Regions from separate parts of the Kitasatospora gansuensis genome, predicted to be linked through region 1. Evidence: riboswitches for the same ligand, from Rfam matches in the RefSeq annotation. Region 1 holds a riboswitch; the other holds the start of a gene.
What was found. A riboswitch is a leader RNA that binds a small molecule or an ion and turns the genes downstream of it on or off. The one in region 1 is predicted to bind cyclic di-AMP.
Positions count from the first base shown of each region.

Region 2: linked by a shared signal. The riboswitch ahead of F4556_RS37525 (glycoside hydrolase 5 family protein) and the one ahead of F4556_RS06110 (glycoside hydrolase family 16 protein) in region 1 are both predicted to bind cyclic di-AMP.

Region 1 covers NZ_JACHJR010000001.1:1,332,031-1,336,232, reverse strand. Annotated here, with positions in the region: gene F4556_RS06120 (guanyl-specific ribonuclease) at 1-377, opposite strand, end outside; gene F4556_RS06115 (esterase/lipase family protein) at 581-1,819, shown strand; cyclic di-AMP (ydaO/yuaA leader) riboswitch at 1,945-2,109, shown strand; gene F4556_RS06110 (glycoside hydrolase family 16 protein) at 2,112-3,293, shown strand; gene F4556_RS06105 (hypothetical protein) at 3,303-3,761, opposite strand; gene F4556_RS06100 (antibiotic biosynthesis monooxygenase) at 3,843-4,154, shown strand; gene F4556_RS06095 (IclR family transcriptional regulator) at 4,188-4,202, opposite strand, start outside.
Region 2 covers NZ_JACHJR010000001.1:698,012-702,213, forward strand. Annotated here, with positions in the region: gene F4556_RS03235 (geranyl diphosphate 2-C-methyltransferase) at 1-670, shown strand, start outside; gene F4556_RS37525 (glycoside hydrolase 5 family protein) at 727-2,136, opposite strand; cyclic di-AMP (ydaO/yuaA leader) riboswitch at 2,139-2,316, opposite strand; gene F4556_RS03245 (hypothetical protein) at 2,534-3,796, opposite strand; gene F4556_RS03250 (alkaline phosphatase D family protein) at 3,789-4,202, opposite strand, start outside.

The sequences.
Region 1 (4,202 bases):
TTGCGGAAGGTCGCGTAGTGGTCGGCGGTGTAGTAGTCCTCGTGGAAGACCTTGCCGGTGACGATCCGTCGGGCGCCGCGGGTGGAGACGTTCGGCGTCTTGACGGTGTACTCGTGGTAGTAGCCCAGTGACTGGGAGGGCAGCACGCTCTCCCGGTTCTGGAAGACGATGCCGTCCTGGCTGTAGGGGAACGGGCCGCCCGCGTCGATCAGCCTGATGGTGTCCCGGCCCTGGCTCGGGAGTGCCGTCAGACAGATGCTGCCGCTGACCGTGGCGGAGGCGTCGGTGGCGAACACGGCGGTGGGGGCGAGGGTGACCAGGCCGACGACGGCGACGGAGGCGGCGCGGGTCTTCAACGCGCGTAGAGTGATTCGCATGGCTGTCATTGTGAGGGCATGTCAGACCGCTGCGGAAGTGCTGCGGCAACACTTCACCCGCGCGTAACTGCCGTGGAACTCGGGTGACTTGTGGCGTACCGCCATGCGACCGAAGTGCCGGATGTGTGTTCGTCACATGGGTGAACGGTGCCCCTGCTCCTACGGTGTGCTGACCCCTGTGCCGCACCCCCACGGAGCCCACCATGAGACGTCTGTTCGTCCTGCTGCTGACCGTCGCCGCGCTGGCCCTCGGGCTCGGCCCGGCCGCCGCCGCACCACCCGGGTACCTGAGCCTGGAGGCCACCTTCGGCTCGCCGGGCAACGGCTGGGCCAAGGTCGAGCGCTACTACGACAGCACCCCGGGCTTCCGCACCGAGCAGTACCCGGCCGACGGCCGGGGCGACCAGGACGGCGCCCGGCTGACGTACTTCGGCGGCGTCAAGCGCCCCTCCTCGGCCCGCTTCCTGCTCTACTCCGCCGCCGGCTGGAGCACCGGTACGGGCTCCGCCGTCCTGCTGGTGCACGGCGCCAACGACAACGCCGACCGGGCCTGGGCCAACCCCGCCGAGAGCGGCAACTGCGGGGCGTCCGGCTGTCCTTCGACCGGCCTGGCACAGCAGCTGGCCGCCGCCGGGCACCGGGTCTTCGCGGTCAACTTCGCCCACAAGCACGGCGACAACCTGATGCAGGCCCAAGTGGTCGGCGACGCCCTGGCGTTGATCCGGGACCGGCTCGGCGTGGCGCAGGCGGACGTGGTCGCCTGGAGCAAGGGCGAGGTGGCGGCCCGCAGTTACGTCTCCTCGGTCCGCCCGTCCTGGGGACGCGGCTACGCCGGTGACGTCCGCCGCCTGATCACCCTCGGCGGTCCGCACGGCGGTCTCGACTACGTCTACGCCCACGGCTGGAGCTTCTCGCTGGCCACCTGGCCCGCCTGCGGCGGCACCGCCAACGCGCCCTCCCCGCACCTCTACATGACCTGCTACGGCACCTACACCGCGCAGCCCTGCCTCGGCGTGCTGCCCACCGGCGGCTACGACTGCTTCCCCGGCCAACGCCAACTCCTGGCCCGCTGGGACGGGTTGTACGGCGTCGACCAGCTCACCCAGGACTGGTGGACCACCTACTACGGCGGCCAGGGCTACTACACCTCCGGCCAGGGCATCCAGGCCGCCATCGACGCGGGCTCGCTGATCAAGCCGCTGCAACAGGCCGGCATCCCGGCGAGCGTCCCCACCTACCTGCTGGCCGGCGGCTCCGCCGACCTCCCCGGCCTGCTGAACGAGAACCGCGGCCCCAGCGACGGCCTGGTCCTCACCGCCAGCGCCCTCGACACCACCGGCATCGGCACCGTCGCCGCCACCAAGCTGCTCACCGGCCTCAACCACCTCGAACTCGGCTGGTCCCCGGCCGCCGCCACTCAGATCACGACCTGGCTGGCCTGATCGTGAAGGCCGTGTGAGACAGGTCTCGTTGTCGATGGACGGACGACCTGCCTAGCCTGCATGGAGTTGTCCGCATCTGAGCGGGCCCCGCCGCCGGGACGCCGAGTCCTGCCCACCCGGCGTCGGGTACTCGATCACCGAACATGGGCAGGAGCGGGGGAACCAGGTCAGTCTGCGGTCCCCCCTGCTCCGGTACGGGCCCGCTCGGGGTGAAGCCGCTCCCACAGCGGCCGGGCAGTCCTCCAGCCCGAACCCGACAGCTCACCTCGTAGGCGTCGCCGAGGACCTGCCCATGCGTATCGCCCTTACCCCCGCACGTCTCGGTGTGGCCGCCCTGGTCGCCGTACCGCTGTTCGCCACCGGTCTGGCCGGCCAGGCCCAGGCCGCCACCACCGTCACGCAGGACCGGCTGACCCCCACCACGCTGGCCGCGAACACCGCGGCCAAGGCGGGCCTGACCGTGCACTCCAGCGCCTGCTTCACCGCGAAGACGCTCGGCGTCGGCGTCCGCGACGCGGCCGGCCGGAACCTCGACTTCCCCGGCAACGCGAGCAACGTGCAGATCTGCCCGAGCGGCGTGACCTTCACCAGTGCGGCCCGCACGCTGCCCGCCGGGACGTACACCCAGTTCGGCTTCTGGCAGGACTACTCCGGTGGCTGGCACAACCTGCCGTCGCAGAAGCTGACCGTCGGCGGCACGGTCACGCCGACGCCCACGCCGGTCCCGACGCCGACGCCGACGCCCACCCCGACCCCGACCCCGGCTCCCACGCCGAGCACCTCGCCGATCCCCGGCAAGTCGCTCACCTTCTCGGACGAGTTCGACAGCCCGATCGCCTGGGGCTCCAAGTGGGTCGGCGACCGCAGCAGCGCGTACCGCTACGGCAACCACAACCCGGACGACAACAAGCTCGACTGGCTGAACACCAGCGGCGTCTCGGTCTCCGGCGGCGTGGCCACCTTCACCGCCAAGCCGTCCAGCCACACCCTGGAGAGCGGCAAGCAGGCCTGGGACACCGGGCTGATCACCACCGAGTACTCCTCGCAGGGCTTCCAGGTGAAGACCGGCGACTACGCCGAGACCCGGGTCAAGCTGCCCGCCGGCTCCGGGGCCTGGCCCGCGCTGTGGACCTGGAAGAACGGCAACGGGGAGATCGACTCCTTCGAGTACCACCCGGACAACGCGGGGCTGCTGGAGCTGACCAACCACGTCAAGTCCGGCCTGAAGTACTACACCGACGCGAACGCGGTCGGCCACGACAAGTGGGTCACCATCGGCACCTACTACGGCGCCAACTCCGTCGACTGGTACGTGAACGGGACCAAGGTCTTCTCCGACGGCACCGGTGTCGGCGCCGACTGGTCGGCCTACCTGATCCTCAACCTCTCGGTGGGTGCCGGGCAGTACCACCCGGCACCGTCCGGCACCGCGCCGATCAGCTTCGCCGCGGACTACGTCCGCGTGTACCGCTGACCCGGACCCTCAGCTGACGGTCAGCGTGAACGGCGTACGGTCGTTCGCGGCGTTGTGATCGTCCACGCTCACCACCCTGACGTGCCCCTCGGCCACCGTGCCGTGGGGCACGTTGGCGTTCACCCGGACCGGCACCAGGGCGGTCGCGGTCTCCAGGGCGCCAAGACCGGCGGGGAAGGTACAGCTCACCACCTGGCCGAACAGGGAGCGGCAGTTCGCCGGGAAGTACGGCCCCACGGCGGTGAACCCGGCCGGCAGGTCGATCAGCACGGTGAACGAGGAGCCCGTGCGCTGCGGGCCGAGGTTGGCCACGAAGCCGTGCACGGTGGTGGTCCCGCCCGGCGGGGCCGGATCCGGGTCCAGCCGGACCACCTCGAGGTCGGAGTTCGAGGGCACCGCACTCGCCGTCGTGGCGCCGAGCATCAGCGCCGCGGAAGCGGCCAGGCCCGCCATCACCCATCTGGTCACCGTCATCACCTGTCTGCCGAACGTAGTCGCACCGGTACGCACTGTATCGGCGTAGCGTGGATTCGTACGGAGGTGAGGACGGTGTCCGGACAGGTTTTGAGTGAGGTCAGCGCGGTGGTGGGGCCGGACCGCGAGGCCGAGTTGGTGACGTCGTACCGCGAGCTGGTGGCCGGCCCGTTGCCGGACGGGCTGATCAGGACGGAGCTGCTGCGCGGCCCCGGCGGGCGCTGGCGGGTGCAGAGCCTGTGGCGGGACCGGGCCGCGCTGGAGGCGGTCAGGTCCAACCCGAAGCTGGCCGCCGCGCCCCGGCTCTTCACCCAGGTGGGTGCCGAGCCGGAGCTCACGGTCTTTCAGCTGACGGCGTCCCAGGCCGGCCTGCTGATGCTGGACTGACCCGGCGTCAGGCCGTCGGAACGTCAGAGTGTGTCAGGGGGCCAGTAC
Region 2 (4,202 bases), 630 kb from region 1:
GGAGCGGCTCGTCACCGAGCTGCACCGCCTGGAGTCCGCCCAGACCGACGTCCTGCTGGACCACCTCGGTCCGATCCGCGCCGACGACACCCTGGTCGACGCCGGCTGCGGCCGCGGCGGCTCCATGGTGATGGCTCATCAGCGCTTCAACTGCACCGTCGAGGGCGTCACCCTCTCCGCCAAGCAGGCCGACTTCGGCAACCAGCGGGCCCGCGACCTCGGCATCGACCACGCGGTCCGCTCCCGGGTCGCCAACATGCTCAACATGCCGTTCGAGACCGGCCAGGCCGCCGCTTCCTGGAACAACGAGTCCAGCATGTACGTGGACCTCGAGGACCTGTTCGCCGAGCACGCCCGGGTGCTCGCCGTCGGCGGCCGCTACGTGACCATCACCGGCTGCTGGAACCCGGTCTACGGCCAGCCGTCCAAGTGGGTCTCCCAGATCAACGCCCACTTCGAGTGCAACATCCACTCCCGCCGCGAGTACCTCCGCGCGATGGCCGACAACCGCCTGGTCCCGCAGACCATCATCGACCTCACCCCCACCACCCTGCCCTACTGGGAGCTGCGCGCCACCTCCTCCCTCGTCACCGGCATCGAGGAGGCCTTCATCAACTCCTACAAGGACGGCTCCTTCCAGTACCTCCTGATCGCGGCCGACCGGGTCTGATCAGACAGCCGTGGCCCGCTCCCCGTCATCGGGGAGCGGGCCTCCGGCGTTCAACGTCAGCGCTGAAGCGCCGAGTTGAGCGTCTGCCACAGGGGCTTGGTGCTGTAGGGCAGCATGTCCTCGGCGTAGTACCACCAGAAGCAGCCGCCGACGTAGTACGGCAGGTCGAGCTTCAGGCCGTAGTAGTAGTTCAGCATCGACTGCGCCGCCGCCTGCGTGCCGCTGGTGGCGGCGTCGGGCAGGCCGACCTCACCGAAGCCCAGCTTGGCGTTCGGGTAGAGGGTGTGCAGCTGCTGGAAGTACGAGGTCCAAGTGGCCGCGCTGGGACGGATGTTGTTGCACTGGCCCTCGTAGTAGCTGAGCGTCACGTAGTCCAGGCCGTTGCGCATGTCCTCCGGCACGTACTGCTTGGTGAACGCCAGCGGGTCGAGCTCCGACGGGCCGTTGCCGCAGCCGATGTCGTAGTAGAGGGTCAGCGCGCTGCGCTTGCCGGCCGCCTCGACCTGGCGGTAGGCGTCGGTGATCTTGGTCGAGACGTCGCCGTAGCTGCCCAGCCAGTTCCCGTTCACCTCGTTGCCGACCTCCCAGAGGTCCACCTGGTTGCCGAAGGCGTTCAGGTACTGGGCGACCCGGTCGTGGTACGCCTGGGCCGAGATGTTCTTGACGTACTCGGAGTCCAGGATCTCGCCCATCAGGTAGCTGACCGGCTGGAGCTGGTTGACCGCCGAGGTGTACGAGCTGGGGCTCTCGGTCTCGTCGAAGACGATCCGGGTGGTCGGCATGTGCGCCAGGTGCCTCGACGAGTCCACGATCGCGGCGAGGTTCGACACGTCGTCGACGGTGACGCCGTACAGCGGGTCCGGCAGCGCGCGCATACCGGCGGGGGGCGCGGTGGTGGGCGACGGGGTCGGCGTGGGCGTCGCGGTCGGCGTGGGCGTGGGCACCGGGGTGGGTGTCGCCGTGGGCGTGGGGCTCACCGTCGGGGTCGGGGTGGGGCTCGGCGTGGGGGCAGGCGTCGGCGTGGGCGCCGGGGTGGGCGTCGGGGCCGGGGCCGGGGCCGTGCCCACGGTCAGGGTGTGCGTGGGGAGGTTGTGCCAGCGGCCGTCCAGGCCCCGCCAGCGGCCGAACTCCGTGTACGTACCGGCCGGCAGGCTCCGCGCGCCGGTGGTGATCGTCACACCGCTCGGGCAGATCTGGACGTTCCGGGCCGCGTTCGGGAAGTCGAGACGCTGGCCCGCCGCGTTGCGGACGGCGACCCCGACGGTGTCCGCCGTGAAGCAGCGCGAGGAGTGCACGGTGAGCGAGGCCGTGACCGAGGGGCCGGCGACGGCCGGAGCCGGGCTGATCCGGTCCTCGACGACGCTTGGGCCGCTGGCGGAGGCCTGGGTACTGACGAGGAGGGGGATGGCGAGCAGGCCGGCTGCGGCGACCGCGCCGACCCGTACGTGGGTGGCAGAAATGCGCATGGACAGGTCCTCTGCGACGCCTGCGAGGTGAGCTGTCGGGTTCGGGCCTGAGGTCGGCCCGGCCGCCTGTGGGAGCGGCTTCACCCCGAGCCTGCAGCCTCCGCGTACGCGCGGGCGGACGGGGGCAGCAGGCAACTGACCTGGTTCCCCCGCTCCCGTCCGTATCGGTGCTCGAGTGACCGCCGACGGGTGGACGGGATTCGGCGTCCCACCGGCGAGGCCCGCACGGAGCGGGCGACTCGAAGAGGCTAACAGCCGCCCCGACGCGTACAAGACAACGAGCGGCGCTGTAGCGCAGCTCACAGACGCCCTCCGACGTCACCTGGTACTGCCGCGATCCGCGCAGCGCCTGCGGGGTGCTGCGCGTTGCCACGCAGCACCCCGCATCAACCGACCGTCACCAGTCCGAGTTGGTCGCCCCCAGACTCAGCAGGACCTGGTCGAAGGTGTTGCCGTCGTTGTCGTCGGTGTACGAGATCGCGAGCGCGCCGAACGGAGAGGAAGCCACCGCGACCTGCTCCTGCCGACCGGCCGTGACCTGACTGACGGACTGGGCCGGCAGCCGGCCGGCGAAGGTGCCGTCGGGGTTGAGGCCCCGGGCCCAGACCGCCGGATCGGTGCCGGCGACGCTCCAGCCCACCACGGCGTCGCGCTGGTCGTCGATGCCGACAGTGGGGTTGCCGGCTCCGGCGACGCTGGAGATCTCGACCTCGGCCGAACCGGCGGTGCCGGTCGCGGTGAACGACCGGGCCCAGACGCCACGGGTGCCGGTGTGATCGGACTCCCAGGCCACCGCGAAGTCGCCGTTGAAGTCGGCGGCCACTGCCGGGCGTTGCTGTTGCCCGCCGCCGAGGCTGTTGGCACTGCGGCGGGTGAGTGCGACAGTGCCGTTCGCCTTGGCCAGCTTCACCAGACCGATCTGGTAGAAGCCGTTGCCGTCGGTGTCCTCGTCCCAGACCACGACGGCGTCACCCGAGGCGGAGGTCGCGACGTCGGGGTTGTGGTGCGCGCCGCCGGCCGCGTTGACCGTCACCTCGTACGCCTTCGTCGTGGTCCCCGTGAACCCGGCTGCCTTCACCGTCGCCGCCGCGGTGCCCTGGATGTCCTCCCACACCACGGAGAACGCGACCGCGGTGGCGCTGCCCGGCGCGCCGTCCGGATCGACCGCGACGCGCGGATGGATCTGCTGGCCGCCGGCGCTCGCGTTGGCCTGACCGGAGCCGAGGACCGCACCGGCCGGGGAGAGCACCCGGTAGGTGATGTTGTAGAGCCCGTTGCCGTCCGGGTCCTCCGCCCACACGACGACGGCGTTGCCCCGGTCGTCGAGCCCCACGTCGGGCTGGAGATGCCGCCAGGCCACGCCCGCCGTCCCACCGGCCGAGAGCTTCTGCTCGTAGGCCGAGACGCCGTTACGGTACATCCGCACCCAAACGTCGCTGTGCGCGTTGTCGCCCGGGTTGGTCGAGTCGCGGTCGTCCTCCCAGACCACCGCGACGTCGCCGAGGCGGTTGGCCGCGACCTGGGCGGAGTCCTGGTCACCGGTGGAGTCGCTGTTCGCGGTCACCCAGGACGAGGGCCCCGCCGCCGAAGCCGGAGTGACCAGGGCGAGGACCGCGGCGAAACCGGCGACGGCCGCGCCGAGTACGGAGAGCCTACGCATCGGCCAACCCCGGCTGTCCGTCGTGGATGACAAAGGTCCGGGCGGTGGTCGCCGCCGCGCCGTGCTCGGTCACCGTCGCCACCGACCGGAAGTCGGCGGTGAGTTGGGACGGCGTGATGTGCGTACGGACGTAGCCGCGCTGGTTGGAGTAGAAGCGCAGATGCGGGTTGAGCGATCCGTTCGGGATCGTCGTGGTGGTGCTTCCGTTGCCGCCGCTGGTGATCGAGGTGCAGACGAGCTCGGAGCCGATGGTCGCCGACGACGGATCGGCGTAGTCGGCCTTGAGGTCGTTGCCCCAGGACGCGTGCACGTCGCCGGTGAGGACGACCGGGTTGCGTACGGCCCGGTCGATGATGCCCTGCTGGATCCGCGCCCGGCTGGCCCGGTACCCGTCCCAGGCGTCCAT